Regions from separate parts of the Pseudomonas sp. UF-293 genome, predicted to be linked through region 2. Evidence: predicted binding sites of a transcription regulator. Region 2 holds the regulator's gene; each other region holds the start of a gene.

What was found. The regulator FliA, encoded in region 2, starts transcription of late flagellar genes. The targets are predictions, from matches to a motif close to CTAAAGTTTNNNNNNNNNNNGCCGNTAA.
Region 1: the regulator FliA is predicted to act here: its motif matches at 5,600-5,627, upstream of AC4IHP_RS07635 (flagellar protein MotY).
Region 3: the regulator FliA is predicted to act here: its motif matches at 8,443-8,470, upstream of motA (flagellar motor stator protein MotA).

The regions. Positions count from the first base shown of each region.
Region 1 covers NZ_JBSICA010000004.1:246,005-255,992, forward strand. Annotated here, with positions in the region: gene AC4IHP_RS07600 (molybdopterin oxidoreductase family protein) at 1-1,290, shown strand, start outside; gene grxD (Grx4 family monothiol glutaredoxin) at 1,388-1,729, shown strand; gene bfr (bacterioferritin) at 1,931-2,404, opposite strand; gene AC4IHP_RS07615 (bacterioferritin-associated ferredoxin) at 2,605-2,823, opposite strand; gene AC4IHP_RS07620 (peroxiredoxin) at 3,136-3,738, shown strand; gene rnt (ribonuclease T) at 3,813-4,490, opposite strand; gene pyrC (dihydroorotase) at 4,487-5,533, opposite strand; gene AC4IHP_RS07635 (flagellar protein MotY) at 5,694-6,608, shown strand; gene AC4IHP_RS07640 (argininosuccinate synthase) at 6,738-7,955, shown strand; gene AC4IHP_RS07645 (hypothetical protein) at 8,074-8,787, opposite strand; gene AC4IHP_RS07650 (response regulator transcription factor) at 9,217-9,843, shown strand; gene AC4IHP_RS07655 (PA3496 family putative envelope integrity protein) at 9,932-9,988, opposite strand, start outside.
Region 2 covers NZ_JBSICA010000035.1:2,602-12,589, reverse strand. Annotated here, with positions in the region: gene AC4IHP_RS24510 (chemotaxis protein CheA) at 1-2,264, opposite strand, end outside; gene AC4IHP_RS24505 (protein phosphatase CheZ) at 2,319-3,107, opposite strand; gene AC4IHP_RS24500 (chemotaxis response regulator CheY) at 3,126-3,497, opposite strand; gene fliA (RNA polymerase sigma factor FliA) at 3,665-4,405, opposite strand; gene fleN (flagellar synthesis regulator FleN) at 4,402-5,232, opposite strand; gene flhF (flagellar biosynthesis GTPase FlhF) at 5,349-6,689, opposite strand; gene flhA (flagellar biosynthesis protein FlhA) at 6,701-8,830, opposite strand; gene AC4IHP_RS24475 (YncE family protein) at 9,255-9,988, shown strand, end outside.
Region 3 covers NZ_JBSICA010000007.1:156,201-166,188, reverse strand. Annotated here, with positions in the region: gene AC4IHP_RS10760 (NAD(P)H-hydrate dehydratase) at 1-1,020, opposite strand, end outside; gene queG (tRNA epoxyqueuosine(34) reductase QueG) at 1,084-2,148, shown strand; gene AC4IHP_RS10750 (trimeric intracellular cation channel family protein) at 2,182-2,793, opposite strand; gene orn (oligoribonuclease) at 2,927-3,469, opposite strand; gene rsgA (small ribosomal subunit biogenesis GTPase RsgA) at 3,577-4,608, shown strand; gene AC4IHP_RS10735 (caspase family protein) at 4,922-5,881, shown strand; gene AC4IHP_RS10730 (toll/interleukin-1 receptor domain-containing protein) at 5,881-6,366, shown strand; gene motB (flagellar motor protein MotB) at 6,474-7,520, opposite strand; gene motA (flagellar motor stator protein MotA) at 7,524-8,375, opposite strand; gene AC4IHP_RS10715 (HDOD domain-containing protein) at 8,541-9,988, shown strand, end outside.

The DNA.
Region 1 (9,988 bases), on a different contig from region 2:
CCGATTTGCGCGGTGCCGGCCGAACAGATTCGCCAACTGGCGCGCGACTTCGCTGCGGCACCGAGTGCGGTCTGCTACGGGCGCATGGGCGTTTCGACCCAGGCCTTCGGCACCCTCTGTCATTGGGTGGTGCAGTTGATCAATCTGGTCACCGGCAATCTCGACCGCGTTGGTGGTGCACTGTGCACCGAGCCAGCCGTGGACCTGGTGGCGTCAACCTCGGGCGGGCATTTCAACAAATGGCAGAGCCGGGTTTCCGGGCGTCCTGAATACGGTGGCGAGTTGCCGGTTTCAGCGCTCGCTGAAGAAATGCTCACGGAAGGCGAGGGGCAGATCCGCGCGCTGATCACCGTGGCCGGCAATCCGGTGTTGTCGACACCCAACGGCCGGCAGTTGGAGCAGGCGCTGGACGGCCTCGACTTCATGCTCAGCATCGACCTGTACATCAACGAAACCACGCGTTATGCCGACCTGATCCTGCCGTCGACCTCGGCGCTGGAGAACGATCACTACGACACCACTTTCAACCTGTTTGCGGTGCGTAACGTCACCCGCTTCAATCGCGCGATTCTCGCCAAACCCGAGGGGGCCTTGCATGACTGGGAAATCTTTGTCGGGCTGGCCAAGGCCTTTGCCGAGAAAACCGCCAAGGAACTGAAACCGACGATGCCGCCGGCGAAGATGATCGACATGGGCCTGCGCATGGGCCGCTACGGCGATGCGTCCGAGCACAAGTTGTCGCTGGCGACGCTGTTCGATCATCCGCACGGCGTGGATCTGGGTGCGCTGAAGCCTAATCTGGCGTCACGCCTGAAAACGCCGAATCAGCGTATCCAGGCCGCACCGCCGGAAATTCTCGCCGACCTCGCACGCTTCGCCGCATTGCAGGCGCCGGCTGCCGATGAACTATTGATGATCGGCCGCCGCCATGTGCGCAGCAACAATTCATGGATGCACAACTTTCATCGGCTGGTGAAGGGCAAGCCACGGCATCAGTTGCTGATGCATCCGGATGACCTGGCCAGTCGTGGTCTGGCTGACGGGCAACGGGTTCGCGTGAGTTCGCGGGTCGGGCAGATAGAGGTGGAAGTGCTCGCCAGTCTCGACATGATGAAAGGCGTGGTCAGCCTGCCCCACGGTTGGGGCCATGCGCGCCCGGGCGTGCAGATGGCGATTGCCAGCGGCCAGCCGGGGTCGAGCGCCAACGACCTGACCGACGAGTGCCAGCTCGACGAATTATCGGGCAATGCGGCGTTGAACGGAGTGCCGGTGACGGTGGCGGCGGCTTGAGCAGGTCTGTCGGGGAGACCGAGCATGGCGCTCGGGATTCCGTTACAATGCGCCACCGTGCCGACCTCTGAGTCGGAAAGTTCAGCCGAGGTGCTCCATGGATATCATCGAAACGATTAAAGAGCAGATTGCCAACAACACCATTCTGCTTTACATGAAAGGCTCGCCGAATGCCCCGCAGTGCGGCTTCTCCGCAAAGGCTGCGCAGGCTGTGATGGCCTGTGGTGAAAAGTTCGCGTACGTGGACATCCTGCAGAACCCGGAAATCCGCGCCAACCTGCCAAAATACGCCAACTGGCCGACTTTCCCGCAACTGTGGGTTGGCGGTGAACTGGTCGGCGGCAGCGACATCATGACCGAGATGGCTGCAGACGGTTCGCTGCAAAGCACCATCAAGGCGGCTGTCGAAGCGGCAGCAGCGAACAAGTCCGAAGCCTGATTTTATGTTCATAGAGTTTCGCTCGACGACGCGTCTCCTGTAGGAGCTGTCGAGTGAAACGAGGCTGCGATCTTCTGATCTTCAGCCAATAAAAAGCCCCGCATCTCGAAAGAGGGCGGGGCTTTTTGTTGGTTATACGAGTTGACTGAGTATCAAGGCTGAAATCGATAAAGATCGCAGCCTCGTTTCACTCGACAGCTCCTACTCTTCGCCCATCTGCGATTGCAGATAGTTTTCCAGGCCGATCTTGTCGATCAGGCCGAGCTGGGTTTCCAGCCAGTCGATGTGTTCTTCTTCCGACTCGAGAATGTCTTCGAGCAGTTCACGGCTGCCGAAGTCGCCAACGGTCTCGCAATGAGCGATGGCGGCTTTCAGATCGGCATGGCCGGTCTTTTCGATGCGCAGGTCGCACTCGAGCATTTCGCGGGTGTGTTCGCCGATGTGCAGCTTGCCCAGATCCTGCACGTTCGGCAGGCCTTCAAGGAACAGGATGCGCTTGATCAGCTTGTCCGCGTGTTTCATCTCGTCGATGGATTCTTTGTATTCATGCTTGCCGAGCTTGTTCAGACCCCAATCTTCGTACATGCGCGCATGCAGAAAGTACTGATTGATCGCGACCAGCTCATTGGCGAGGATCTTGTTGAGATGCTGGATGACTGTAATGTCGCCTTTCATGATCGGAGTCCTGCCCTGTATTAACCGTATATAAGGCGGAGTTTGAGCTTGGCAGTTATAAGTGTCAAACCTAAGTTATTGAATAATAAATGAAAATTAATCGGAATAAGAATGTTTGTGTTCCGCGTCTGGACGCTAAGCAATTGATTTTCAGGCATAAAAAAACCGGACATCTAGTCCGGTTCTTTGAAATGGGGGCATTAAGCGGCAGTAAATTCTACCGGGTAGGGGATCGCAGCCTGGGCGGTTTGCAGCTTGGTCAGGGTTTCGCGGACCACTTCCTTGGCAAGGCAGGCGCATTTGCCGCACTGGCTGGCGACGCCGGTGGCCTGGCGAACTTCTTTATAGCTGCAGCAACCTTCATAGATCGCTTCGCGGATCTGTCCGTCGGTGACGCCAGTGCAGAGGCAAACATACATAAGTAAGAACCGTCGCTGGTTGTGACTCAATTGCGATGGATCTTAATGTTAACGAGAATGATTGTCAAAGTGGTTTCTGAACGCTTCGCAGCCAATTTCCCAGCGACTGACGAACGGTATTTTCCAAACGCTTGTCTGACCCCATGAATACGCAGTGGACAAACGAACAGGGAAAATCCGTTACGGACAGGCCAAACACGCAGTGTATGATGGTCGTCCCTTGCGAAGAGGGTTCGTGTCACAGGGCTGTCGCCTGAGGGTGACAGGCTGGCCCGGACCCTGAACTTCAAGTTTTTACACCAGGAGATATCAATGAGCGTACTCGTAGGCAAACAAGCCCCAGACTTCACCGTCCCGGCCGTACTCGGCAATGGCGAGATCGTTGACAGCTTCACCCTGTCCTCGGCCATCAAAGGCAAATACGGCCTGGTGTTCTTCTACCCGCTGGACTTCACCTTCGTCTGCCCGTCCGAGCTGATCGCTCTGGACAACCGCATGGCTGACTTCAAGGCGCGCAACGTTGAAGTGATCGCTGTGTCGATCGACTCGCACTTCACCCACAACGCCTGGCGCAACACCCCGGTCAACAATGGCGGTATCGGCCAGGTGAAATACACCATGGCTGCCGACATGAAGCACGACATCGCCAAAGCGTACGACGTTGAATCCGAAGGCGGCGTGGCTTTCCGTGGCGCGTTCCTGATCGACGACAAAGGCGTGGTTCGCTCGCAGATCATCAACGACCTGCCGCTGGGCCGTAACATGGAAGAGCTGATCCGTCTGGTCGACGCGCTGCAATTCCACGAAGAGCACGGCGAAGTCTGCCCGGCCAACTGGAAGAAAGGCGACAAAGGCATGAACGCTTCGCCAGAAGGCGTTGCTGCATACCTGACCGAGAACGCTGCGGCCCTGTAAGGCGCAACGTCGAGGTACAAAAAAACCGGCCCACGTGGCCGGTTTTTTCATGCGCGGGATTTGCTCGACGAGGATCAGTCGTCGAAGTCTTCCCAGCCGCCCATCTGCTTCCAGCGATTGACGATGCCGCAGAACAGCTCAGCGGTCTTTTCGGTGTCGTAACGCGCCGAGTGCGCTTCACGACCGTCGAAATCGATGCCGGCCGCCTGACAGGCTTTCGCCAGCACGGTCTGACCGTACGCCAGACCCGCCAGGGTCGCGGTGTCGAAGCTGGAGAAAGGGTGGAACGGGTTGCGCTTCATGTCCAGGCGCGCAACGGCTGCGTTGAGAAAGCCCAGATCGAAACTGCTGTTGTGCCCGACCAGAATTGCCCGCTTGCAGCCGTTGGCTTTCAGCGCCTTGCGGATGCCACGGAAGATGTCGGTCAGCGCGGTTTCTTCGCTGACGGCCATGCGCAGCGGGTGATCGAGCTTGATCCCGGTGAACTCCAGCGCTGCCGCTTCGACGTTGGCGCCTTCAAATGGCTCGACGCGGAAGAAGTAGGTGTGATCCGGGTAGACGAAACCCTTTTCATCCATGGCGATGGTGGTCGCGGCAATCTCCAGCAAGGCATCGGTGGCTGCGTTGAAGCCACCGGTTTCTACGTCGACGACAACCGGCAGGTAGCCGCGAAAACGCGCTGCCATGGGGTGACGGGAACCGCCGCCGCCACCTTGACCGTCCAGCTCATCGTCGAAATGCTCTTCACTCACGCGTGTTCCTCCAGCAGGCGCCAGCGCAGTTTTTCACCAGCGCGCAGCGGGATAACGGTCAGCTCGCCAAATGGCAGACTGGTCGGGGCGGTCCATTCTTCGCGAACCAGGGTGATGCGATCGGTGTTTGCCGGCAGGCCGTAGAAGCGCGGGCCGTTGAGGCTGGCGAAGGCTTCGAGTTTGTCCAGCGCGTTACGCTGCTCGAACGCTTCGGCATACATCTCGATGGCGGCGTAAGCGGTGTAGCAACCGGCGCAACCGCAGGCCGCTTCCTTGGCATGCTGGGCGTGGGGCGCCGAGTCGGTGCCGAGGAAGAACTTGGCGCTGCCGCTGGTGGCGGCGTCGAGCAAGGCTTCCTGATGCGTATTGCGCTTGAGGATCGGCAGGCAGTAGAAGTGCGGCCGAATCCCGCCCACCAGCATGTGGTTGCGGTTGTACAGCAGGTGATGCGCGGTGATGGTCGCGCCAACGTTGGCCGAGGCCTCGTTGACGAACTGCACGGCGTCGCCGGTGGTGATGTGTTCGAATACCACTTTCAGCGTCGGGAAACGCTCCACCACGCGGCGCATGTGCTCGTCGATGAAAATCTTTTCGCGGTCGAACACATCGACGTCGCCACGGGTGACCTCACCGTGGATCAACAGCGGCATGCCGACTTCGGCCATGGCTTCCAGCGCCGGGAAGATCTTGTCGATGCTGGTCACGCCGGAATCGGAGTTGGTGGTCGCGCCGGCCGGATACAGCTTGGCGGCGTAGACGAAACCGCTGGCCTTGGCCTGACGAATTTCTTCCGGTTGAGTGCGGTCGGTGAGGTACAGCACCATCAACGGTTCGAACTGACTGCCGGCCGGGCGGGCAGCGAGAATGCGCTGACGATAGCCGTCGGCTTCAGCGGCGTTGCGCACCGGCGGTACCAGGTTCGGCATGATGATCGCGCGCCCGAAGGTGCGGGCCACATCGGCAACGGTATTGGTCAACACGGCACCATCGCGAAGATGAATGTGCCAGTCGTCGGGACGCAGCAGGGTCAGGCGGTCGGACATGAGGGGATTCCAGGCGGGTCAAACTGAGGCGAATGCTACCGGAAAAGACTCTTGCAGGCACCCGCTATCAAGTTTTGCCACAAGCGTCCGATATCCCGAAGGTATGCCGTAAACATTGTGTGAATCGGTGTTTGTGTTTCACAAGCCAATGGAGCCTCCCGTGCGCCAGCGTTATTTAGCCCTGCTCAGTGTGTTTGCCAGCCTTCCCGCGATGGCGCTGACTTACCAGACCCGTCTGGAGAACATTGAGTGGACGGTCGCCGGCGACCAGTTCGAGTGCCGCCTGACGCAACCGATCACCGATTTCGGCTCGGGCGAGTTCGTGCGCAAGGCCGGAGAGCAGGCGATCTTTCGCCTGAATGCCTACAACGCCATGCTCGGCGGCGGTTCGGCGACTTTGCTTGCCGCCGCTGCACCGTGGCAGCCGGGGCGCGGCGACATCAATCTGGGCTCTGTGCGTCTGGGCAGCGGCAATGTGTTGTTCAACAGCTCGCAATCCCAGGCTGGTGGATTGATCAGCGGCCTGCTGGATGGTCGCAGTCCGGTAGTACGCCGTGCTTCTGGCGATGGCCGAGTCTCGGAAGTGCGTCTGTTGCCGGTCAAGTTCAGCAAAGCGTTCAATGACTATCAAACCTGTGTGGCAAAATTGCTGCCGCAGAATTTCGACCAGATCAAGCAATCGCAGATCGGCTTTCCCGGTGAAGGCATTGATCTGGACCCGGCTGCCAAGGCCAAACTGCAGGTCATGCTCGACTATATGAAGGCCGATCCGACGGTGAACCACATCGAGCTCGATGGCCATTCCGACAACAGCGGCAATCGTCTGACCAACCGCGAACTGTCGCGGCGTCGGGCGCTGGCGGTAGTCGATTTCTTCAAGGCCAACGGCATCCAGGAATCGCAGATCACTGTGCGTTTCCACGGCGAGCAGTATCCGATCGTGCCTAACACCAGCAAGGCCAATCGTGCGAAGAATCGCCGGGTCAACGTGAAACTGTCACGTGTGGCACCGACCGCCGCCCCTGCGCCAGCACCGCAGGCGAGCACGCCAGCCGCCGCCGCAGCGACTTCCTGACCCGCCGGTCATCGTCGCGCTCTCGACAGGTTCTGTCGCTTTGTCGTCTTAAGCTGTCGCGCCTCTGTAAATTATCGCGTTGGAGCGGTAGACTCCCCGGCTTTCCGTAGAACCCCGTGGAGTGATGGCATGGCGGACGTAAACAAGGTCGTTCTGGCGTATTCCGGCGGCCTGGACACTTCGGTGATCCTCAAGTGGCTGCAGGATACTTATAACTGTGAAGTGGTGACCTTCACCGCCGATCTCGGTCAAGGCGAAGAGGTCGAGCCGGCCCGCGCCAAGGCTCAGGCCATGGGCGTCAAAGAAATCTACATCGACGACCTGCGCGAAGAGTTCGTGCGTGATTTCGTATTCCCGATGTTCCGCGCCAATACCGTTTACGAAGGCGAGTACCTGCTGGGTACTTCCATCGCCCGTCCGCTGATCGCCAAGCGCCTGATCGAAATCGCCAACGAAACCGGCGCCGACGCCATTTCCCATGGCGCCACCGGCAAGGGCAACGACCAGGTGCGTTTCGAACTGGGCGCCTACGCGCTCAAGCCGGGTGTGAAAGTGATCGCCCCTTGGCGCGAGTGGGACCTGTTGTCCCGCGAGAAGCTGATGGACTACGCCGAGAAGCACGCGATCCCGATCGAACGCCACGGCAAGAAAAAATCCCCGTACTCGATGGACGCCAACCTGCTGCACATCTCCTATGAAGGCGGCGTGCTGGAAGACACCTGGACCGAGCACGAAGAAGACATGTGGCGCTGGACAGTCTCCCCGGAGAAGGCTCCCGATACCCCGCAATACCTGGAACTGACTTACCGCAACGGCGACATCGTCGCGCTGGACGGCGTCGAAATGACTCCGGCCACCGTACTGGCGACGCTGAACAAGATCGGCGGCGAGCACGGCATCGGTCGTCTCGATATCGTCGAAAACCGTTATGTCGGCATGAAGTCCCGTGGCTGCTACGAAACCCCCGGCGGCACCATCATGCTGCGCGCTCACCGCGCCATCGAGTCGATCACTCTGGACCGCGAAGTCGCTCACCTCAAAGACGAGCTGATGCCCAAGTACGCCAGCCTGATCTACACCGGTTACTGGTGGAGCCCGGAGCGCCTGATGCTGCAACAGATGATCGACGCTTCGCAGGTCAACGTGAACGGTGTTGTGCGTCTCAAGCTGTACAAGGGCAATGTGATCGTTACCGGGCGCAAGTCCGACGATTCGTTGTTCGACGCCAATATCGCGACCTTCGAAGAAGACGGCGGCGCTTACAACCAGGCGGACGCAGCGGGCTTTATCAAGCTCAACGCGCTGCGCATGCGCATTGCTGCCAACAAGGGCCGCAAGTTGTTCTGAGCGGTTCGGAGCGACGCGCAATGAAAAAGGCGGCCTGTTCAGGGCCGCCTTTTTTTTCGGAATTTTTGTGTGGTTCATCAAACCGTTTCTCTTGTCTGCCTGTTTGCGGGTCGCCCCGTCAGCTTGTGCGCCCCAGTAAGGTGACTGTCTGAGTGCACAGGTTGTAAACGACACACAACGTTGTACCTGAGCTTTTCTTCGCCTGTTTGAGCTGTTGCAGCGCGGTATGTGCCGCAGAGTCCGAAACATGATTCGACAGGAAGACCAGAACACGCGGGTTTTTTTTCCCACCGCTGCGCAGAATGTCGAGAATCGCATCGAATTCTCTGGACGCGTCAACATCTCTGGCGTCGATGATGTTCAGTTCGCTGATCAGTGGTGACAGCTTGATCGTCTGCACCACCGGGCTGGCCTGGCTCGCCAGGTCGGGCGGTGGGTCGGGCGCGTTGTGGATCCTGCATGGACGCTGAAATCCGCCGCCCGCGATGTTGCTGGATACAACGCAGCTGGTTATCTCGAAAGCGCACGGTTCATCGGTTTTGCGCAACGGTACTTTTCGTTCGCTCTCGCGTTCCGGATGTTCAGTCGCCTTGAGGAAGTTTTTGTCTTTGCCAAAATCCGAGGGTGAGTAGAGGGAGCGGTGATTGAAGTTGAGCGTGATGAAAAAAAGAAATAACAAATAAAAGGGAAAGCTGATCAGAAACCACACATAGATTTCCCGATCTTTATTATCAAGAAACGGCAGCGAGACCGCCGCTGATGTTTCAGAAAGAATGGCAAATATGGCAATAACTGTCATTGGGTTGGTTATCTTGTTCTTTATCTTGAGCATGATTAAGTTCTATGTTGTTTGTTTGATGTTGACTGTTTCTATATATAGCAAAAGCGGTCATTAAAGTTTTCGACTGTTGTTTCAAGTTTTATAGGCTGGATGAGAATGTGTCGAATGCGTGGTGCTGCCGCTTCGTTACGTCATATGTCTAATCGGCAATCAGCACGAGCAATCCGGGGAAGTTCACGTTGCTGATGACTTCGGCGCGGAGCAGGGCACGTAAGCATTTAAGAGGGAAATCGATGCGGTCTTGAAGCAAGCAATGCTATTACGGTAGGTGTGGCGGGGTCTATTTGTGGGAATTATCCTCAATACCTGTAGGGAATGTCTCTCGATGCAAGGGCGTGTAAAAGTTGCTATGCGCTACAGCAAGTGACTGGGATATCGTGCGTGTTCTAAAAATTCGAACAGCGAAAACTGGACTTGCCCATGAATAAAGTGCTGATCGTGGATGACCACCCCGTCATTCGACTTGCGGTACGTATGCTGATGGAACGGCATGGCTACGAAGTCATTGCAGAAACGGATAATGGCGTTGATGCACTACAAATTGCTCGCGAACAAATGCCGGATCTTGTCATTCTGGATATCGGAATACCCAAACTCGACGGGCTGGAAGTTATTGCGCGCCTGACGTCAACCGCCATGCCGGTTAAAGTTCTGGTCCTGACGTCCCAGGCTCCTGGACATTTCTCGATGCGTTGCATGCAATCGGGCGCAGCGGGTTATGTGTGCAAGCAGCAGGATCTCACCGAGCTGCTGAGTGCGATCAAGGCAGTTTTGTCGGGCTACAGCTATTTCCCCAACCAGGCCCTGCATACAGTGCGGACCAGTCTGGGCAATGCGAGTGAGGCGGACATGGTTGATCGTCTGTCCGGGCGGGAAATGATGGTGTTGCAACAGTTGGCTCGCGGCAAGACCAACAAGGAAATCGCCGACGGCATGTTCTTGAGCAACAAGACCGTGAGCACTTACAAGACTCGCCTGTTGTTGAAACTCAATGCGCGCTCTCTGGTTGATTTGATCGAGCTGGCGCAGCGCAATGGTCTGGTTTGAGTGATTGGACAGCTGAGAACGTCATGGGCCGATCAAACTCAGTTGCCGCAGAAAATGAAAAGCCTCCGTATCGGGAGGCCTTCAGGTATCACAGGTCATAGTCATAATCGGCCAATTGCCGTTGCAGTCGGCGCTCCTCCAGCAG
Region 2 (9,988 bases):
TTTGTGGCGTAACGCTTGAGCATGCTTGGAACATCGAGGATCAGCGCAATGCGGCCGTCACCGGTGATGGTGGCGCCGGACATGCCTGGAGTGCCCTGGAGCATTTTGCCCAATGGCTTGATGACCACTTCTTCCTGGCCGACCAGCTGATCGACGACGAAGCCGATCCGCTGAGTGCCCACCGAAAGAATCACCACATGGCCTTCGCGCTGCTCTTCGTGAGCGGCGGAGCTGACCAGCCAGCGCTTGAGGTAAAACAATGGCAGCGCCTTGTCGCGCACGATCACCACTTCCTGACCGTCGACCACGTTGGTGGTCGACAGGTCGAGGTGGAAGATTTCGTTGACGTTGACCAGCGGGAACGCGAACGCCTGATTGCCGAGCATGACCATCAGGGTCGGCATGATCGCCAGAGTCAGCGGCACCTTGATGACGATCTTCGAACCCTGGCCCTTGGTCGAGTAGATGTTGATCGAACCGTTGAGCTGGGAAATCTTGGTCTTCACCACGTCCATGCCGACACCACGGCCGGACACGTCGGAGATCTCGGTCTTGGTCGAGAAACCCGGAGCGAAAATCAGGTTGTAGCACTCGGTATCGCTCAGGCGATCGGCCGCGTCCTTGTCCATCACGCCGCGTTTCACCGCGATCGAACGCAGGACGTTCGGGTCCATGCCTTTGCCGTCGTCGGAGATCGACAGCAGGATGTGGTCGCCTTCCTGCTCGGCCGCCAGCACCACGCGTCCGCCACGGGCCTTGCCCGATGCTTCACGTTCTTCCGGCGACTCGATGCCATGGTCGACGGCGTTGCGCACCAAGTGGACCAGCGGGTCGGCCAGAGCCTCGACAAGGTTTTTGTCGAGGTCGGTTTCTTCACCCACCAGTTCCAGGTTGATCTCTTTCTTCAGCTGACGTGCGAGGTCGCGAACCAGACGCGGGAAGCGCCCGAAGACCTTCTTGATCGGCTGCATCCGCGTTTTCATCACGGCGGTCTGCAGGTCAGCGGTGACCACGTCGAGGTTCGACACGGCCTTGGACATGGCTTCGTCGCCGCTGTTGAGGCCCAGCCGCACCAGACGGTTACGCACCAGCACCAGCTCGCCGACCATGTTCATGATCTCGTCGAGCCGTGCGGTGTCGACGCGTACGGTGGTTTCCGCTTCGCTGGCCGGTTTTTCTGCCGGGGCAGCAGCTGGCGCACGGGCCGCAGCCGGTGCAGCAGCGGCGGCCGGTTTCGGCGCCTCGGCTTTCGCTTCAGGCTTGGCCGCAGGCTTCGGCGCAGCAGCGGCAGCCGGAGCTTTCGCCGCTGGCGTGGCGACGCTCGACGCAGAGCCGGCAGTCGCAGCGCTGGCGTCAAACTTGCCTTTGCCGTGCAGTTCGTCGAGCAGCGATTCGAATTCGTGATCGCTGATCAGGTCACTGCCGGCCGCAGCGGCTGCCGGTGCAGCAGGTGCTGACGGAGCCGAAGCGATAGCCGATTCCAGCGCGTCAACGGCGAAGTTGCCCTTGCCATGCAACTGATCGAGCAAGGCTTCGAATTCGTCGTCGGTGATGTCCGAGCTGTCGCCCGCAGCAGGCGCGGCCGGAGCCGCCGGTGCTGGCGCCGGAGCGACCGCATCGACAGCAAACTGGCCCTTGCCGTGCAGCTGATCGAGCAGCGATTCAAATTCGGCGTCGGTGATTTCATCGCTCGCCGCCGTGTCGGCAACCGGCGCTGGAGCAACAACAGCAGCCGGGGCCTCGGCCTGGGCCTTGACGGCATTCAGCGAGTCCAGCAGTTGTTCGAATTCGTTATCGGTGATGTCTTCCGATGCGCTTTCAGCGACCGGTTCTTCCACCGCTTCTACCGGTGCAGCAACGGCTTCATCCGCCGATTGCGGCTCGGCCAGACGCGCCAGCGCGGCCAGCAGCTCCGGCGTGGCGGCGGTGATCGGTGCACGCTCACGGACTTCGCTGAACATGCTGTTCACCGCGTCCAGTGCTTCGAGCACCACGTCCATCAGTTCTGCATCAACGCGACGCTCACCCTTGCGCAGGATGTCGAACACGTTTTCGGCGATGTGACAGCACTCCACCAGCTCATTGAGCTGAAGGAAGCCGGCGCCCCCTTTTACAGTGTGGAAACCGCGAAAAATTGCATTGAGCAGATCTGCATCATCCGGACGGCTTTCCAGCTCGACCAGTTGTTCGGACAGTTGCTCAAGAATCTCGCCGGCCTCAACCAGGAAATCCTGAAGGATCTCTTCATCGGCGCCGAAGCTCATTAATGGGGTGCTCCTACAGGTCTAAAAACCCAAAAAACCTGAAATTCCGAAACTCTAGAATCCAAGGCTGGATAACAAATCGTCCACATCGTCCTGACCGGACACAACGTCTTCTCGTTTATCGGCATGAATCTGCGGACCTTCACCCTGCGAGAGATGTTTTTGTGGATCTTTTTCAGCAAGCATTGCAGCGCGGTCATGTTCGATGCCCGCAAAGCGGTCGACCTGACTGGCCATGAGCACGAGTTTGAGCAGATTGCTTTCGACTTCGGTGACCAGTTGGGTCACACGCTTGATCACTTGACCTGTGAGGTCCTGGTAATCCTGAGCCAGCAGGATGTCGTTGAGGTTGCTCGACACCGCACGGTTGTCCGTGCTGCTGCGTGACAGAAAACCGTCGACCCGGCGCGCCAGTTCGCGGAACTCTTCAGCCCCGACCTCGCGACGCATGAAGCGGCCCCAATCGGCGCTCAACGTCTGCGCTTCATCAGCGAGACTGTTGACCACCGGCGTGGCGCTCTCCACCAGATCCATGGTGCGGTTGGCCGCGGCTTCCGTCAGCTTGACCACATAGCCCAGGCGTTCGGTGGCGTCGGTGATTTGCGACACTTCCTCGGCCTGCGGCATGTGCGGATCGATCTGGAAATTGACGATCGCACTGTGCAGTTCACGTGTGAGCTTGCCCACTTCCTGATACAGGCCGCGGTCACGGGTCTGATTGAGCTCATGGATCAGTTGCACCGCGTCGCCGAACTTGCCTTTTTCAAGGCTCTCGACCAGTTCGACCGCGTGTTTTTTCAGGGTCGATTCGAAATCGCCCTGTGATGATTCGTTATGCTCCATAGCTCCCCCGCGCATTCATCAGCCGATGCGTTCGAAAATCTTCTCGATTTTGTCTTTCAACGCTTGAGCCGTGAAAGGTTTGACCACGTAACCGTTCACACCGGCCTGAGCGGCCTCGATGATCTGCTCGCGCTTGGCTTCAGCAGTCACCATCAACACCGGGAGGTGCTTGAGTTTTTCATCGGCGCGCACGTGACGCAGCAGGTCGATACCGGTCATGCCAGGCATGTTCCAGTCCGTTACCAGAAAGTCGATGCTGCCGCTGTTGAGCACCGGAATGGCAGTGGTGCCATCGTCGGCCTCGACGGTGTTGGTGAACCCAAGATCGCGCAGCAGGTTCTTGATGATCCGCCGCATCGTTGAGAAGTCATCAACGATGAGGATTTTCATGTCTTTGTTCAATTCGACCTCCAAGCAGTCTTAAACGCGCCCAGCACCTGGACGCGCCACTTCAATCAATCGGCATAGCACTCGAAGTTTGTCTGGAGCACAACGGATCGAGACCGGCGCCGTTCATCACCGCACCAGCCTCGTTTCGCAGTGTCCCCACACTGCCTTCAGCGCGCTCGCCACTCCCCCAAACGCCCCCGCAGACGGGCCGCGCACTGGCTGTGTAACTGGCTGACCCGCGATTCACTGACGCCAAGGACTTCACCGATTTCCTTAAGGTTCAGCTCTTCGTCGTAGTACAGCGCCAACACCAGTCGCTCACGCTCCGGCAAATTGGCAATCGCGTCCGCCAGCGCCGCCTGGAAGCGTTCATCTTCCAGATCGCGTGACGGCTCCATATGAGCACTCGCGCCATCCTCGTGCAGCCCTTCGTGTTCGCCGTCCTGCAGCAGGTCGTCGAAACTGAACAGGCGACTGCCCAAGGTGTCATTCAGAATCCCGTAGTAATCGTCGAGACTCAATTGGAGTTCGGCCGCAACCTCGTGATCTTTAGCGTCACGGCCGGTTTTAGCTTCAATCGAGCGAATCGCGTCGCTGACCATCCTGGTATTACGGTGAACCGAGCGTGGCGCCCAGTCACCTTTGCGCACTTCATCGAGCATCGCGCCGCGGATTCGAATGCCCGCGTACGTTTCGAAACTGGCGCCTTTGCTGGCGTCGTATTTGGTCGAGACTTCCAGCAAACCGATCATCCCGGCCTGGATCAGGTCTTCGACCTGCACGCTTGCCGGCAGGCGCGCCAGCAAGTGATAGGCAATGCGCTTGACCAGTGGCGCGTAGCGCTCGATCAATTCGTATTGCGCGTCACGCGCCGACTTTTTGTAAAGATTCATGCCACTGGCGGTCATATCACAGGCCCTGCGGTTTGCTGCACGAGACGCTCGACGAAAAATTCCAGGTGCCCGCGCGGGTTGGCCGGCAGCGGCCAGGTGTCGACCTTCTGGGCAATGGCCTTGAAGGCCAGCGCGCACTTGGAACGGGGAAAGGCTTCGTAGACGGCGCGCTGCTTCTGCACCGCTTTGCGCACGCTTTCGTCGTACGGCACGGCGCCGACGTATTGTAGGGCGACGTCGAGGAAGCGATCCGTGACCTTGGTCAACTTGGCGAACAGGTTGCGCCCTTCCTGCGGGCTCTGCGCCATGTTGGCCAGCACGCGGAAGCGGTTCATGCCGTAGTCGCGGTTGAGCAACTTGATCAGCGCGTAAGCGTCGGTGATCGAAGTCGGCTCGTCGCAGACCACCAGCAACACCTCTTGCGCGGCGCGTACGAAACTGACTACCGAGTCACCAATGCCCGCAGCGGTGTCGATCACCAGCACGTCGAGATTGTCGCCGATGTCGCTGAACGCCTGGATCAGGCCAGCGTGTTGCGCCGGGCTCAGGTGCACCATGCTCTGCGTGCCGGAGGCCGCCGGCACGATGCGAATCCCGCCCGGGCCCTGCAACAGCACGTCGCGCAGTTCGCAACGGCCTTCGATGACGTCGGCCAGTGTGCGCTTGGGTGTCAGCCCCAGCAGAACGTCGACGTTGGCCAGGCCCAGGTCGGCGTCCAGCAGCATGACCCGACGGCCAAGCTCTGCCAGCGCCAGCGACAAGTTCACTGACACGTTAGTCTTGCCGACGCCACCTTTGCCGCCGGTCACCGCGATCACCTGTACGGGATGCATGCTGCCCATGTTATTTCTTTACCTTGTCTTGCATAGACGGAGGCCACATTACTGGCTGCGCGTTCACGATCGGAACAATGCGTGGCAGACCATCGATGTAGGTACAAAAACTGTTCATGATTACCTCAGCCAACCTGCTTGGTCGGGCTGTGATAGATATCAGCGAACATGTCAGCCATGGCTTCTTCGCTGGGTTCTTCCTGCATTTGCACGCTGACGGCGCGGCTGACCAGTTGATGACGGCGCGGCAGATGCAGATCATCCGGAATCCGTGGGCCATCGGTCAGGTACGCGACCGGCAATTCATGACTGATCGCCAGGCTCAACACTTCGCCGAGACTGGCCGTTTCATCCAGTTTAGTCAGGATGCAACCGGCGAGCCCGCAACGCTTGTAACTGTGATAAGCGGCGGTTAGAACCTGTTTCTGGCTGGTGGTTGCCAGGACCAGATAATTTTTTGAGCGAATGCCACGCCCGGCCAGGCTCTCGAGCTGCATGCGCAACGCCGGATCACTGGCTTGCAGCCCGGCAGTATCGATCAAAACCACGCGTTTGCGTAGCAGTGGATCCAATGCCTGCACCAGCGACTGGCCGGGATCGACGTGCGTCACCGGCACGTTGAGGATGCGCCCGAGGGTTTTCAGTTGTTCCTGCGCGCCGATGCGGAAGCTGTCCATACTGACCAGCGCAACATTCTGCGCGCCGTACTTGAGCACATAACGCGCGGCGAGCTTGGCCAGCGTGGTGGTCTTGCCCATGCCGGCGGGGCCGACCATGGCAATCACACCGCCCTCTTCCAGCGGCTCGACTTCCGGTACGGCAATCATCCGCGCCAGGTGCGCCAGCAGCATGCGCCAGGCCTGACGGGGTTCTTCGATATCGGTGATCAGCGCCAACAGGTCGCGCGACAGCGGGCCGGACAGGCCAATACGCTGCAGACGGCGATACAGATTGGCCTGGGCCGGACGGCTGCCTTGCAGCTGATTCCAGGCCAGGGTGCCGAGTTGCACTTCCATCAACTCGCGCAGGCTGTTCAATTCAAAACGCATCGAATCCAGCGCACGCGGATCGACACCTGCCGAGGCCTGCGCAGGTGCTGCGGCCGGACGCGTCGGTGCGGCGTAGGTCGGCTCGCTCAGCGGCTCGGCAGCGGTCAGCGGCAGGCCTGCGGTCAATGGCAGCCCGGCAAACAATTGCTGATTGGTGTTGCCGTCGGCTTCGCCACGCAGGCTCAGTTCGGCCTGGGCGGTGACGATGCGCGACTGGGTCTTGCGCAGCTCGTCTTCGAGTTCCATGTTCGGAACCCGTGGCGCCAGCGCCGACAATTTGTAATCCAGAGCCGCCGTCAACTCGACGCCGCCGGCAATGCGGCGGTTGCCGATGATGGCGGCATCAGCGCCCAGCTCATCGCGAACCAGCTTCATGGCCTGACGCATATCGGCGGCGAAAAAACGCTTAACTTGCATAAACCACTACCTCAGCCGTTGGGCCCTACTGTCGCAACGATGGTCACTTGCTTGTTGTCCGGTACTTCCTGGTAGGCCAGCACATGCAGCCCTGGCACCGCGAGGCGACCGAAGCGCGAGAGCATCGCGCGAATCGGGCCTGCTACCAGCAGGATCACCGGTTGGCCTTGCATTTCCTGACGCTGGGCCGCTTCGATCAACGAACGTTGCAGCTTCTCGGCCATGCTCGGCTCCAGCAGGACGCCCTCTTCCGAGCCTTGTCCTGCCTTCTGCAGACTATTGAGCAATATCTGTTCCAACCTTGGTTCCAATGTGATCACAGGCAGCTCGGACTCAGTACCTACAATGCTTTGGACGATTGCACGGGATACGCCGACCCGCACAGCGGCGACCAGCGCGGCGGTATCTTGACTCTTCGCGGCGTTGTTCGCGATCGCTTCGGCGATGCTGCGGATGTCGCGCACCGGCACGTGCTCGGCGAGCAGCGCTTGCAGAACCTTGAGCAACTGCGACAGCGAAACCACGCCCGGTACCAGCTCTTCTGCCAGTTTCGGCGAGCTCTTGGCCAGCAATTGCATGAGTTGCTGCACTTCCTCGTGGCCGATCAGCTCACTGGAGTGCTTGTACAGAATCTGGTTCAAGTGCGTGGCGACCACGGTGCTGGCGTCGACCACGGTGTAGCCGAGCGATTGCGCCTGGGCGCGCTGGCTGATTTCGATCCACACCGCCTCTAGGCCGAAAGCCGGATCTTTGGCGTTGATCCCGTTGAGCGAGCCGTAGACCTGGCCCGGGTTGATCGCCAGTTCGCGATCCGGGTAGATCTCGGCCTCGGCCAGAATCACCCCCATCAGGGTCAGGCGATACGCGCTCGGCGCCAGATCGAGGTTGTCGCGGATGTGCACGGTCGGCATCAGGAAGCCCAGATCCTGCGAGAGCTTCTTGCGCACGCCCTTGATCCGCGCGAGCAATTGCCCACCCTGATTGCGGTCCACCAGAGGGATCAGGCGATAGCCGACTTCCAGACCAATCATGTCGATCGGCGTAACGTCGTCCCAGCCCAGTTCTTTGGTTTCCATGGCGCGCGCCGGCGACGGCAGCAGTTCCTGCTGACGCTTGACCTCTTCCAGCGCCACGACCTTGGCAACGTTCTGCTTCTTCCAGAACAGGTACGCGCCGCCTGCGGCCAGCGCAGCCATGCTCAGGAAGGAGAAGTGCGGCATGCCCGGCACCAGGCCCATCACTGCCATCAAACCAGCGGCCACGGCCAGCGCTTTCGGCGAGGCGAACATCTGGCGGTTGATCTGCTTGCCCATGTCTTCCGAGCCGGACGCACGGGTCACCATGATCGCCGCTGCTGTAGATAACAACAGTGATGGCAATTGCGCCACTAAACCGTCACCGATGGTCAGCAAGGCGTAAACCTTGCCCGCATCGCCGAAGCTCATGCCGTGCTGGAAGATACCCACGGCCATGCCGCCAATGAGGTTGATGAACAGAATCAGCAGGCCGGCGATGGCGTCACCGCGGACGAACTTGCTGGCACCGTCCATCGAACCGTAGAACTCGGCCTCTTGGGCGACTTCCTGACGGCGCGACTTGGCTTGATTCTGGTCGATCAGGCCGGCGTTGAGGTCGGCGTCGATCGCCATTTGTTTGCCGGGCATCGCATCGAGGGTGAAGCGCGCGCTCACTTCGGAAATCCGCCCGGCACCCTTGGTCACCACGACGAAGTTGATGATCATCAGAATCGCGAAGACCACGATACCGACCACGTAGTTACCGCCGATCACCACCTCACCGAAGGCCTGAATCACCTTACCGGCAGCGGCGTGGCCGTCCTGACCGTGGAGCATCACCACCCGCGTCGAGGCCACGTTCAACGCCAGGCGCAGTAGCGTTGCCACCAGCAGAATGGTCGGGAACACAGCGAAATCCAGCGGCCGCAGCGCATACACGCAGACCAGCAGGACGACGATCGACAGGGCAATGTTGAAGGTGAAGAAGACGTCGAGCAGGAACGGCGGCACCGGCAACATCATCATCGCCAGCATGACCAGCAGCAACAACGGCACGCCCAGATTGCCTCGACTGAGGTCGGCAACGTTGGTGCGTGCTGTATTGAATAACTGAGTGCGATCCACCGGTTTTCCCCGTTCCTTTAAAGCAAACTTTTGACGCCCCGAACGGGCGCAGGGCGGCTACTGCAAGAAGCTTTCCAACTTTTGCGGTGGATTGAAAACGAGCGGATTTGGCGGGGGGATTTGTTGAAGTCGCAATGACCCCTTCGCGAGCAAGCCCGCTCCCATAGGTGCCGAGGCACCACAAAACTTGCCGCTAGCATGCACCCTTTGTGAGACATGTCTTGCTCGCGACGATGATCACTTGGGAGGCCGCTTCTCAAGTGGATCAGGGATAAAACCATGCCGCCCTGCTTATCAGTCGAATGCAGGTCGATCATGCGTGATCGTCGATCTGAAAGAGGGTCACAACTGTCAGACCTGACAGGTGGCAGGCGCGCGAACCTATGGCCTACTGCGAGTCTCCCAAGGCTCAAGGATCCCGGCCATGAACCACTCAACCGATGTAGCTGCGTTCCAACTTGAATTGCCCAACGAAAACATCGTGATGATCAAGGGCCTGCATGGCCTCAGGCTCAGTCCGGATGCTTCTTTGTTGTATTTTGTGTCCACCTACGACGGCAGCATCAGCTATATCCGTGCCATGGATACTCGAACCCACGCCATCGTTCACAGCTATTCGCCAAAAGTGGGCGGTGAACAGTTGGCAAGCCTGACACCCGACGGCTCTCGGGCATATGTCCACAGTCGCTACTCGCAGCATATTTGGCAGATCAACACCCAAACCCATAAATTGAGCCAAGGCGCCGATCTCGGAGGCAGTACGCCTTTTATGGTGGGAAGTTCAAACGGCCGAACCCTTTACGCCTGCGGCACTCTGGAACCGCATTCAGTAAAAGGGTTTCTGAAAGCAATCGACGCCTCCACCCAGACAGTCACCCAGACACTGGTGATCGAACCATGGCCTTACGAACTTGCAGCCAACCCCAAGCAACCGCGTTTGTACCTGGCCAATGTGGGTGATGCGCAAGCCAATGCCGACCCTACAGCCATTGACGTAATCGACACCGATAGCTGGAGGCTCGTAGCAAGAATCTCGATCCCCGGACTCGCGTACTCAATGGCACTGAGCCCCGACGGCGCTCACCTGTACGTCGCTGACATAACATCCAGTCAAATTTTGCTGATTGATACGGCAACGCATAAGGTCATAAAGGCTTC
Region 3 (9,988 bases), on a different contig from region 2:
TGCATTGGCGGCGGCCGACAACAAGGCGCGCCCCCAACTGGCCTGACCGAGGCCCGGCCCGACCACCAGCACTGAAACCTTTTCCAGCAGCCCCATCAGTTGATTGGCTGACGAAGTGCCGAGCGCCATCGCCTCTGGGACCCGAGTCAGCGCCGCCGGCACATGCTCTGGGCGAGTCGCCAGCGAAACCATGCCCGCTCCGCCGCGCAAGGCCATTTCCGTGCTGAGCAGAATCGCTCCGCCGAAACCATGATCGCCGCCGATCAACAGCACATGGCCAAAGCGGCCCTTGTGCGAAGTCGGCGCACGCGGCGCAAGTGCTGGAAGATTGGCGGCGCTCAAGCGGCGAGCGCAGACGGGAATGTCAGTGAAGGTTTCGGCAGTGGCTTGCAGATCGTTGAAGACCAGCTCACCGATATGATCTGCCGCATCGCCGGTCAACAGCCCGACCTTCATACCAATGAATGTCACCGTGAGATCGGCGCGTACCGCGACACCCAGTTCACGCCCGGTATCGGCGCACAGCCCGGAAGGAATATCGACCGCCGCTACCGGCCAACCGCAGGCGTTGATAGCCTTGATCGCCGACGCATACGGCTCACGCACTTCGCCGCTCAGGCCAGTGCCGAGCAATGCATCGAGGACGACACCGCGCAGCTCGTTCTGCGCCTGCCAGCCTTGCACCACAACACCTGCGGCCACCGATTCGGCATGGGCCAATGCGGCATCACCCTGCAAACGCTGCGGATCGCCGACGGCGAGCACGCGCACCGCCCAACCGGCCCGCAGCGCCAGCCCGGCCACCAGATAACCGTCGCCGGCATTGTTGCCGTGCCCGGCGAGCACGGTCAGCTCGTTCGCGCCCGGCCATTTGCGCACCACGGCGCGCCACGTGGTGCGGGCGGCGCGCTGCATCAATTCGAAGCCCGGCGTACCGGCGGCGATCAGCCGCGCGTCGAGCTCGCGCACCTGCGCGGCGCGATACAGCGCGTCGGGTAATTCATCTTTCGTCTGCGGCATGCGTCTTCGGGCTCCGATGTCTGGCAGAATTATACGCACCTCAGCTCCGGTTTCTCTCGCCTCATGTCCGCCATCACCACAGACCTGCCCGCCCTCGCCCAATCGATCAAGGATTGGGGCCGCGAGCTGGGCTTCCAGCAAGTCGGCATCAGCGGCCTGGACCTGGCCGAGCACGAGCAGCATCTGCAACGCTGGCTTGAGGCCGGCTATCACGGCGACATGGACTACATGGGCGCCCATGGCAGCAAACGTTCACACCCGGAGGAACTGGTGCCGGGCACTTTGCGCGTGGTTTCCCTGCGCATGGACTACCTGCCGGGCGATACCGAAATGACCAAACGCCTGGCTGAACCGGAAAAGGCCTACGTGTCGCGTTATGCCTTGGGCCGCGATTACCACAAATTGATCCGTAAACGTGTTCAACAATTGGCCGACAGGATCCAGGCGCAGATCGGACCCTTCGGTTTCCGCGCCTTCGTCGACAGCGCGCCGGTGCTGGAAAAAGCCATCGCCGAACAGGCCGGGCTGGGCTGGATCGGCAAAAACACTCTGGTGCTCAATCGCAAGGCTGGAAGTTATTTCTTCCTCAGCGAGCTGTTCGTCGATCTGCCGCTGCCGGTGGACGAACCGCACAGCACCGAACATTGCGGGCGTTGCACCGCATGCCTCGATATTTGTCCGACCAACGCCTTCGTCGGCCCATACGTGCTGGACGCTCGGCGCTGCATTTCCTATTTGACCATTGAGCTGAAAACCGCGATTCCCGAAGAGTTGAGGCCGTTGATTGGCAATCGGGTATTCGGCTGCGATGACTGCCAGATCGTCTGCCCGTGGAACCGTTTCGCCCGTCCGACCGGGGAAAGCGACTTCAAGCCTCGGCACAATCTGGATAACGCCGAACTGGCCGAGCTGTTTTTGTGGAATGAAGAAAAGTTCCTCAGCAGCACCGAAGGCTCGCCGCTACGCCGGGCCGGTTATGAGCGCTGGCTGCGGAATCTGGCGGTGGGACTGGGTAACGCACCGTCGAGCATTCCCGTGCTGGAAGCCTTGAAGGCGCGCCGGGACTATCCATCAGAATTGGTGAAAGAACACGTCGAGTGGGCTTTGAAACAACACGAAATCGGATAACCCCCCTTCGGCAGCTCCTGTACAGGGATCGCGTCAGGGCTGATCGTTATAGACAAACTTGGGCATTTCCCAATGAAAACGGATCGCCAGCAGGCGTAGCAGGAAGCCACCGAACAGCGTAATCAGAATCGCCTGCTCGCCTGGCACATTCAGATACAGGCAAAGCATGTAGCACCATGCAGCGGCAAACGAGACGCTGGCGTAAAGCTCACGACGGAAGATCAGCGGAATGTCGTTGCAGAAGATGTCTCGCAGAATTCCGCCGAACACTCCGGTAATGACGCCGCTGACCGAGGCCACCAGCATGCCGTGGCCCATTTCCAGCGCCGTCATGCAGCCAATCAAGGTGAATGCAACCAGTCCCACTGCGTCGAGCACCAGAAACAGCGAACGCAGATGGCGCATCCAGCGGGCCGTGAACACGGTAAACATCGCCGCCACAGAGGTCAGCACCAGATATTCCGGGTGTTTGACCCAGGTCAGCGGGTAGTGCCCGAGCAAGACGTCGCGCACCGAACCGCCGCCCAGCGCGGTGATGCAGGCGATCAGCACCACGCCGAACCAGTCCATGCCACGTCGTCCGGCGGACAGCGCGCCAGTCATGGCTTCGGCAGTGATGGCGATCAGATAGAGCATCAGCAACATGGTGGCAGTCCAGGCAGGAAGGCGCGCAGTCTAGCCATTTCAGCGCCGCACCAGAAGAGGGCGGACTTTCGCGAGCAGGCTCGCTCTCACATGAGGTGCATTCTGTGTGGGAGCGAGCCGGCTCGCGAAACCATCAGAACTTGATGAAGTGCTTGCGGTAGTGCTGCAGCTCGGCAATCGATTCGCGGATGTCATCCAGTGCCAGGTGGGTGCTGCCCTTCTTGAAGCTGTCGCGCACGTCCGGCGCCCAGCGCGCGGCCAGTTCCTTGAGCGTCGAGACGTCGAGGTTGCGATAGTGGAAGTAGCTTTCCAGCGCCTTCATGTGGGTATAAAGGAAGCGACGGTCCTGGCAGATGCTGTTGCCGCAGATCGGCGACTTGCCCTTCGGCACCCACTTCTCCAGGAAGGCGATGGTTTCAGCCTCGGCTTCGGCCATGCTGATGCGGCTGTCACGCACCCGCTGGGTCAGGCCGGAATTGCCGTGGGTGCGGGTGTTCCACTCGTCCATGCGCGCGAGCACTTCGTCGCTGTGGTGGATGGCAATCACCGGGCCTTCGGCCAAGGTGTTCAGCTCACTGTCGGTGACGATGGTGGCCATTTCGATGATCACGTCGTTGTCCGGGTCCAGACCGGTCATTTCCAGGTCGATCCAGATCAGGTTCTGCGGGTTTTGCATATTCGGGCTCCTAGGCAATGCTGCGCAGTTTAGCCTAGGCCGGTGGCCGGGCGTGCTAAACTCGCGGCCGTTTTACCTAATCGCTGCATTCTTCAGACGGAACACCCATGGCCAAACGCCAACTCAATCGTCGTCAAAACTGGCGCATCGAAAAGATTCAGGGCGAGCGCGCCGCACGCGCCGCCAAACGCGAGTCCTCGGCGGTCGAGGCCCTCGAGGGCGGCGACCTCGGCCCTGAGCAACACGGCCTGGTGATCGCCCACTTCGGTGTGCAGGTCGAAGTCGAGGCCGTTGACGGCGAACTCGCCGGTCAAGTGTTCCGCTGCCACTTGCGCGCCAACCTGCCGGCGCTGGTCACCGGCGATAAAGTCGTCTGGCGCGCCGGCAACCAAGGCATTGGCGTGATCGTCGCGCAACTGCCGCGCAGCACCGAACTGTGCCGCCCCGACAGCCGTGGCCAGCTCAAGCCGGTTGCCGCCAACGTCGACATGATCGTTATCGTGTTCGCGCCGCTGCCCGAGCCGCACGCCAACCTGATCGACCGCTACCTGGTCGCCGCCGAACACGCCGGCATCCGTCCGCTTCTGCTGCTGAACAAATTCGACCTGATCGACGAGCAGAACGCCCCGGCGCTGAACGCGTTGCTGGCGGTGTACCGCACGCTCGGTTATCCGGTGCTGGAAGTCTCGGCGCATCACGGCGACGGCATGGAGCAACTGCAAAAGCAGCTCGACGGGCGCATCAGCGTATTCGTCGGCCAGTCCGGCGTCGGCAAGTCGTCGCTGGTCAACAGCTTGTTGCCGGAAGTCGAAACCCGTGTCGGGCCGTTGTCCGAGCTGTCCGGTCAGGGCACCCACACCACCACCACTGCGCGGCTGTTCCATTTCCCCGGTGGCGGTGAACTGATCGACTCCCCGGGCATCCGCGAATTCGGTCTGGGCCACGTCAGCCGCGCCGACGTCGAAGCCGGTTTCATAGAGTTCGACGATCTCCTCGGCACTTGCCGTTTCCGCGATTGCAAGCACGACCGCGAACCGGGCTGCGCCCTGCTCAAGGCGCTCGAAGATGGCCGCATCCAGCAGCAACGGATGAACAGTTACCGTTCGATCATCGCCAGCCTGCCTGAAAACGGCTATTAAACAGCCACGCCGGCAGCCCTGCGCGATGGGCTGCCGGTTGTCGGACTGCATCTGACGCACGCCTCTCCCTCTTAAACATCAGCCTTGTCTGTAGGCTTTTGCGCGCCTGCTTGCAGGACCTTTCTGTTTTACTGCGCAGAGCTTGTAGGCCTGCGCCAGCGGCCTACATTCCTTTCCTCCTTCGCTCACAGCGACCTTCGAGGAAAGCCATGCCAACCTGTGTTTTATACATCAGCCATTCGTCTCGCTACGCCCACTTGTGCAACGCCCCCAGCATCGTCGGCGCGATCCGCCTGCAAACGGCGGTGTGACCATGCGCAAGGGACTGTTCATCGGCATCAACGATTACACGCATATCGGCGGGCTGAGCGGCTGTTGCAACGACGCCATGGCCATGGCCTCGGTATTGAAAACCAACGCCAACGGCGACCCCAACTTCAAGAATGTCCTGTTGACGTCCGCCGAGGATTATCTGAGCCGGCAAAAACTCGAAGACCAGATTCGCGAGTTGTTTTCCGGTGACTGCAACGTCGCCCTGCTGTATTTCGCCGGTCATGGTGGTTTCGACGCCGATACTGACGAAGGCATGTTGATCGCGCAGGACTACCGCAACGCCAAGGACGGCATCCGCATCAGCGACATCCTCAACTGGGCGGACAAGGCCACGCGAATCAAAAACAAAGTGATCATCCTCGACTGCTGCGAAAGCGGTGCGGCCGGCGAAGTGCGCGCCTTGCGCAGCGAGAGCAGCATGGTCGGCGAGGGCATGACCATCCTCACGGCGTGTAAAAAAGCCGAGCCGGCGCTGGAGGGCGCGCAGCATGGCGTGTTCACCGGCCTGCTCCTGCAAGCGTTGCATGGCGGCGCGGCGAATATTCTCGGCAGGATCACCCCCGGCAGCCTGTATTCCTTCGTCGACAACGCGCTCGGCGCCTGGGAGCAGCGCCCGGTGTTCAAGACCAATGTGTCGCAGTTCATTTCCCTGCGCGAAGTCTCGCCACTGATTCCCAAGGAGATCCTGCGCAAATTGCCGGACTGGTTCGCCGAAGCCGAATCGGTCCTGCCGCTCGACCCCAGCTATGAACCCACCGAAAAGGCGTTCGTGCCTGAGCACGGCGAGGTCTTCGCCCAGTTGCAGAAGTGCAACCGCCACAGCCTGATCGAGCCGGTCGATGCCGAGCACATGTACTACGCCGCCATTCACTCGACCGGCTGCCGCTTGACGGCACTCGGTGCCTATTACCGCGAACTCGCCCTCAAAGGACATTTCTGATGCCAGTTTTCATCAGCTACCGCCATGTGGATCGCAGCCATGCGATCGCCATCAACACCCGCCTGACCCAGGCGAAGATCAGGACTTACCTCGACGTGCTGGATCCGGAATCGCAGACCACCGACGACATCACCGGGGTCATTACCCGCAACATCACCGAGTGCACGCATCTGCTGGCGGTAGTGTCGGAGAAGACTGCACTGTCGTGGTGGGTGCCATTCGAAATTGGCGAGGCAACAATCAGCAATCGGCGGATCTGTACGTTCAAGACCGGGCCGGCGCAATTGCCGATCTATCTGGACAAGTGGCCGAAGCTGAGCACGGCCAGCGATCTGGATTTCTTTATCGATGCGTATCGTGAGGAGGTGTCAAACCAGCGCTCGATCACCCTGGATTCGTTCAGCGACTCGGTGAAAGGCGCGTACAAGCGCGATGCAGAGATGTTTCATGAACAGCTGAAGAACCGGATTCGTCGGGGATTCTGAGCCCTCACAGTCCCGCCCCCGATCATTGTCGTAGCGCTACGAAAAAATCCGCGACATGAAAGCGACAGCCACAAAAAAGCCGACATCACTGTCGGCTTTTTTGTCACTTACTGCTTCGGCGCAGGCGCTGGCGTCGCCCCACCCGGCTCAGCCGGTTTCGGCGCCGCATCGTCAAACAGATTCAAGCGCTCGCGCAGCTCATGGGCCGGCACTGGCTGTTTGTCCGCCGGCAACGCATTCGGATCAACCGGGGCTGCCGGAGCAGCACCGTTCTGACCCTGATCCGCCGGTTTCGCTGCCTCAGGACCCTGCGCACCTTCAATAGCGGCCTGGGCTTTTTTGGTCAGTACGACGATGTCGATCCGGCGGTTGACCGGGTTGAACGGGTTTTCCCGATCGAACAGGGCCGACGAGGCATAACCGACCACTCGCGCGACCTGCGCATCCGGGTAGCTGCCGGCGACCAGTGCCCGACGCGCGGCATTGGCGCGGTTGGCCGAGAGTTCCCAGTTGCCATAGTCGCCAGTGCCAATGTACGGCTTGGCGTCGGTGTGGCCGCTGATGCTGATCTTGTTCGGCACCGCTTTGATGGTGTCGGCCATGGCCAGCAGGATGTCTTCGAAGTACGGCTTCAGGCGCGCGGAACCGGAGTCGAACATCGGCCGGTTCTCGGCGTCCATGATCTGGATGCGCAAGCCGTTCGGCGTGATCTCGAAAAGGATCTGATCCTTGAACTTCTGCAGTTGCGGGTTCTCGTCGACCTTGTTCTGCAATTCTTGCAGCAGCAGTTCGAGACGCTCCTTCTCGACCTGCTCGGCCATGCCTTCAACCTGATCGGTATCGACCGTAACCTTGTCCGGTTGCGGCTGTGACTTCACTTCCGGGTTGAGGGTGTTCTCCGGCGCCAGGGTCGGCGTACCACCGAGATCGATGATGTACGGCGTGCCGCTTTCGGAGAAGCCGACCGGGTCCTTGAAATAACCGGCGATGGCGATCTTCTGTTCCGGTGTGGCGGTGGACAGCAGCCACAGCACCAGAAAGAACGCCATCATTGCCGTGGCGAAGTCGGCGAAAGCGATTTTCCACGCCCCGCCGTGGTGCCCGGCGGCAATGCGCTTGACGCGCTTGACGATGATCGGCTGATTATTTTCCATTTCTTAACGACCGCGAACCGCTTGTTCCAGCTCGGCGAAGCTCGGACGGTGCGCCGGGTACAGAACCTTGCGCCCGAACTCGACCGCCAGCGACGGCGGCATGCCGGACGCCGAAGCCACCAGCGAGGCCTTGATGGCTTCGTAGACGTTCAGTTCTTCCTTGGCATCGTGGGCCAGGGAGTGCGCCAGCGGACCGAAGAAACCGTACGCCGCGAGGATACCGAAGAAGGTCCCGACCAGTGCCGCACCCACGTGCAGACCGATCGACGCCTGGTCACCCTCGCCCAGCGAGGCCATGGTCACCACGATACCGAGTACCGCCGCAACGATACCGAAACCGGGCATGCCGTCGGCGATGCCGTTGACTGCGTGCGATGGGTGCTCGAGGTCTTCCTTGAGGCTGTACAGCTCCATGTCGAACAGGCCTTCGAGTTCGTGCGGAGCCATGTTGCCGGAGGACATGATGCGCAGGTAATCACAGACGAACGCGGTCATGCGTTCATCCTTGAGCACCGCCGGGTACTTGGCGAAAATCGGGCTCGCGGCCGCATCTTCGATGTCGCCTTCAATCGCCATCATGCCTTCGCGGCGGCTCTTGTTGAGGATCTCGTAGATCAGCCCGAGCACCTCCAGATAGAAGGTGTGGGTGAAGCGCGAACCGAACATGCTCAGGGATTTCTTGAGCACGTGCATCGTCATATAACCAGGGTTGGCCTGGAGGAATGCGCCGAGGGCCGCACCGCCGATGATCATCACCTCGAAAGGCTGGATCAGGGCGGCAATCTTGCCGTGGGAGAGCACGTATCCGCCGAGCACGCTCGCGAATACGACGATGATGCCGATAATTTTAGCCATAGGTAGAAGGTACTTACTGAGTCGGGTTCAAGGTCATATTCGGAAGTTAAAAAATCTCTTCTTCTACTTATCGGCAAAACTGCGCCAGACTATAGCCAGTTCAGGCGAAAAGCCAATTTAGCCCATGCCGGGCGCGTCTACAGTCAGTGAAGATCTTGTCCAGACATGGCTAATGAAACGAACATTGCGTCGGTAAAACCGACCACCCTCCAGGCGTGGGTCAAGCTGCTCGACAGCGTCCGTCTGCCCGTGCCGCAAGAGGCTCACGACAAAGTCTGCCGGGCGATCCGCGACAATCGCAGCTCGCTGCGCGACATTGCCGATCTGATGCAGGACAGCCCGGCGCTGGCCTTGAGCATCATCCGTGAGGCGAATCGTCACACCCACGGCACCATGGCCGCGCCAGCGGAAAATCTCGAGGTTGCAATCAATCGCCTGGGCCTTGCGCGCACCGAAGAATTGCTCGCGCGCCTGCCCGCCGAACCGCACCGGCAGATCCCCAAGGCTTTGCGCCAATTGCAGTTGATCAGCCAACACGCGACACAGCAGGCCAACGGTTTTTTTGCCAGTCGCCTGGCGCGACTGTGGCAGGACATCCACTGGGGCAGCTTGCTGTTTTTGTCGCCGCTGTGGCCACTGGCACTGACCTACCCGCAACTACTCGAAGAGTGGGAATTGCGCGTGATCCACAAGGGCGAATCGGCGCGTGTGGTCGAAAAGCAGTTGTTCGGCGTGCGCCTGCTGAGGATTGCCGAGGCACTGGTCCAGGCCTGGCACCTGCCGATCTGGGTCGAGCAAGGCTACAAATTGCTGCTCAGCGAACAACGCGAACTGGTCAAAGTGCTGCGCATCGCCCGCGACAGTGAACACCCGCTGCGCCAGCAGAATCGCCTCGACGAAGACCCGACGCTACGCCGCTGGCTCAACCAGCCGGCGAATACCGTGCTGCTCGCCAACGGCCTGGCGCTGTCGGCGCAACAGGCCTGGGACAGTCCGCACAGCAAGCGCTGGCAGTACCTGACCAGCCTCTATCTGCAGATCTCCATGGACGAAGTGCAGCAACAGTTGCACCAGCAAGCGGCGAACAGCGCGCGTCAGCATGCGATGCCTGATTTGTGGCACCCGGCGGTTTCGCTGATCTGGCCGTGGGGCACTCGCCGGTTGCCGGCCGGCATGCTCCCGGCCGCAGCGCCAAATGCGGATGATCTGAGCCAGTGGCGTCGGCAATGCGCTGAACTGCTCGCCGAGCCCAGCCGCTTCACCAACGCCATGAGCCTGACCGTCGCCGCCCGCGAGGCACTGTTGGCCAGCGGCATGCGCCGGGTGATGATTCTGATGGCCGACCGCACGCACTCGACTCTGCGCGCACACCAGACCGCCGGCTTGCCGAAGGAGGCAGCGGCGCTGAGTCTGGTCGTCAGCCAGAGCAAAGTCCTGCAGCGTCTGCTCGCTCAACAGGCGCAGGTGCGGATCACGCCGGAGAACAACGCGCAATTTTCTGCCTTGTTACCGGCGAGCCTGCGCACGCTGTTTCGTGGTGAGCATCTGTTCCTGCGTTCATTGGTCAACAACGGCCGGGTGATCATGATCGTCGTTGCCGATCAGGGCGGTGG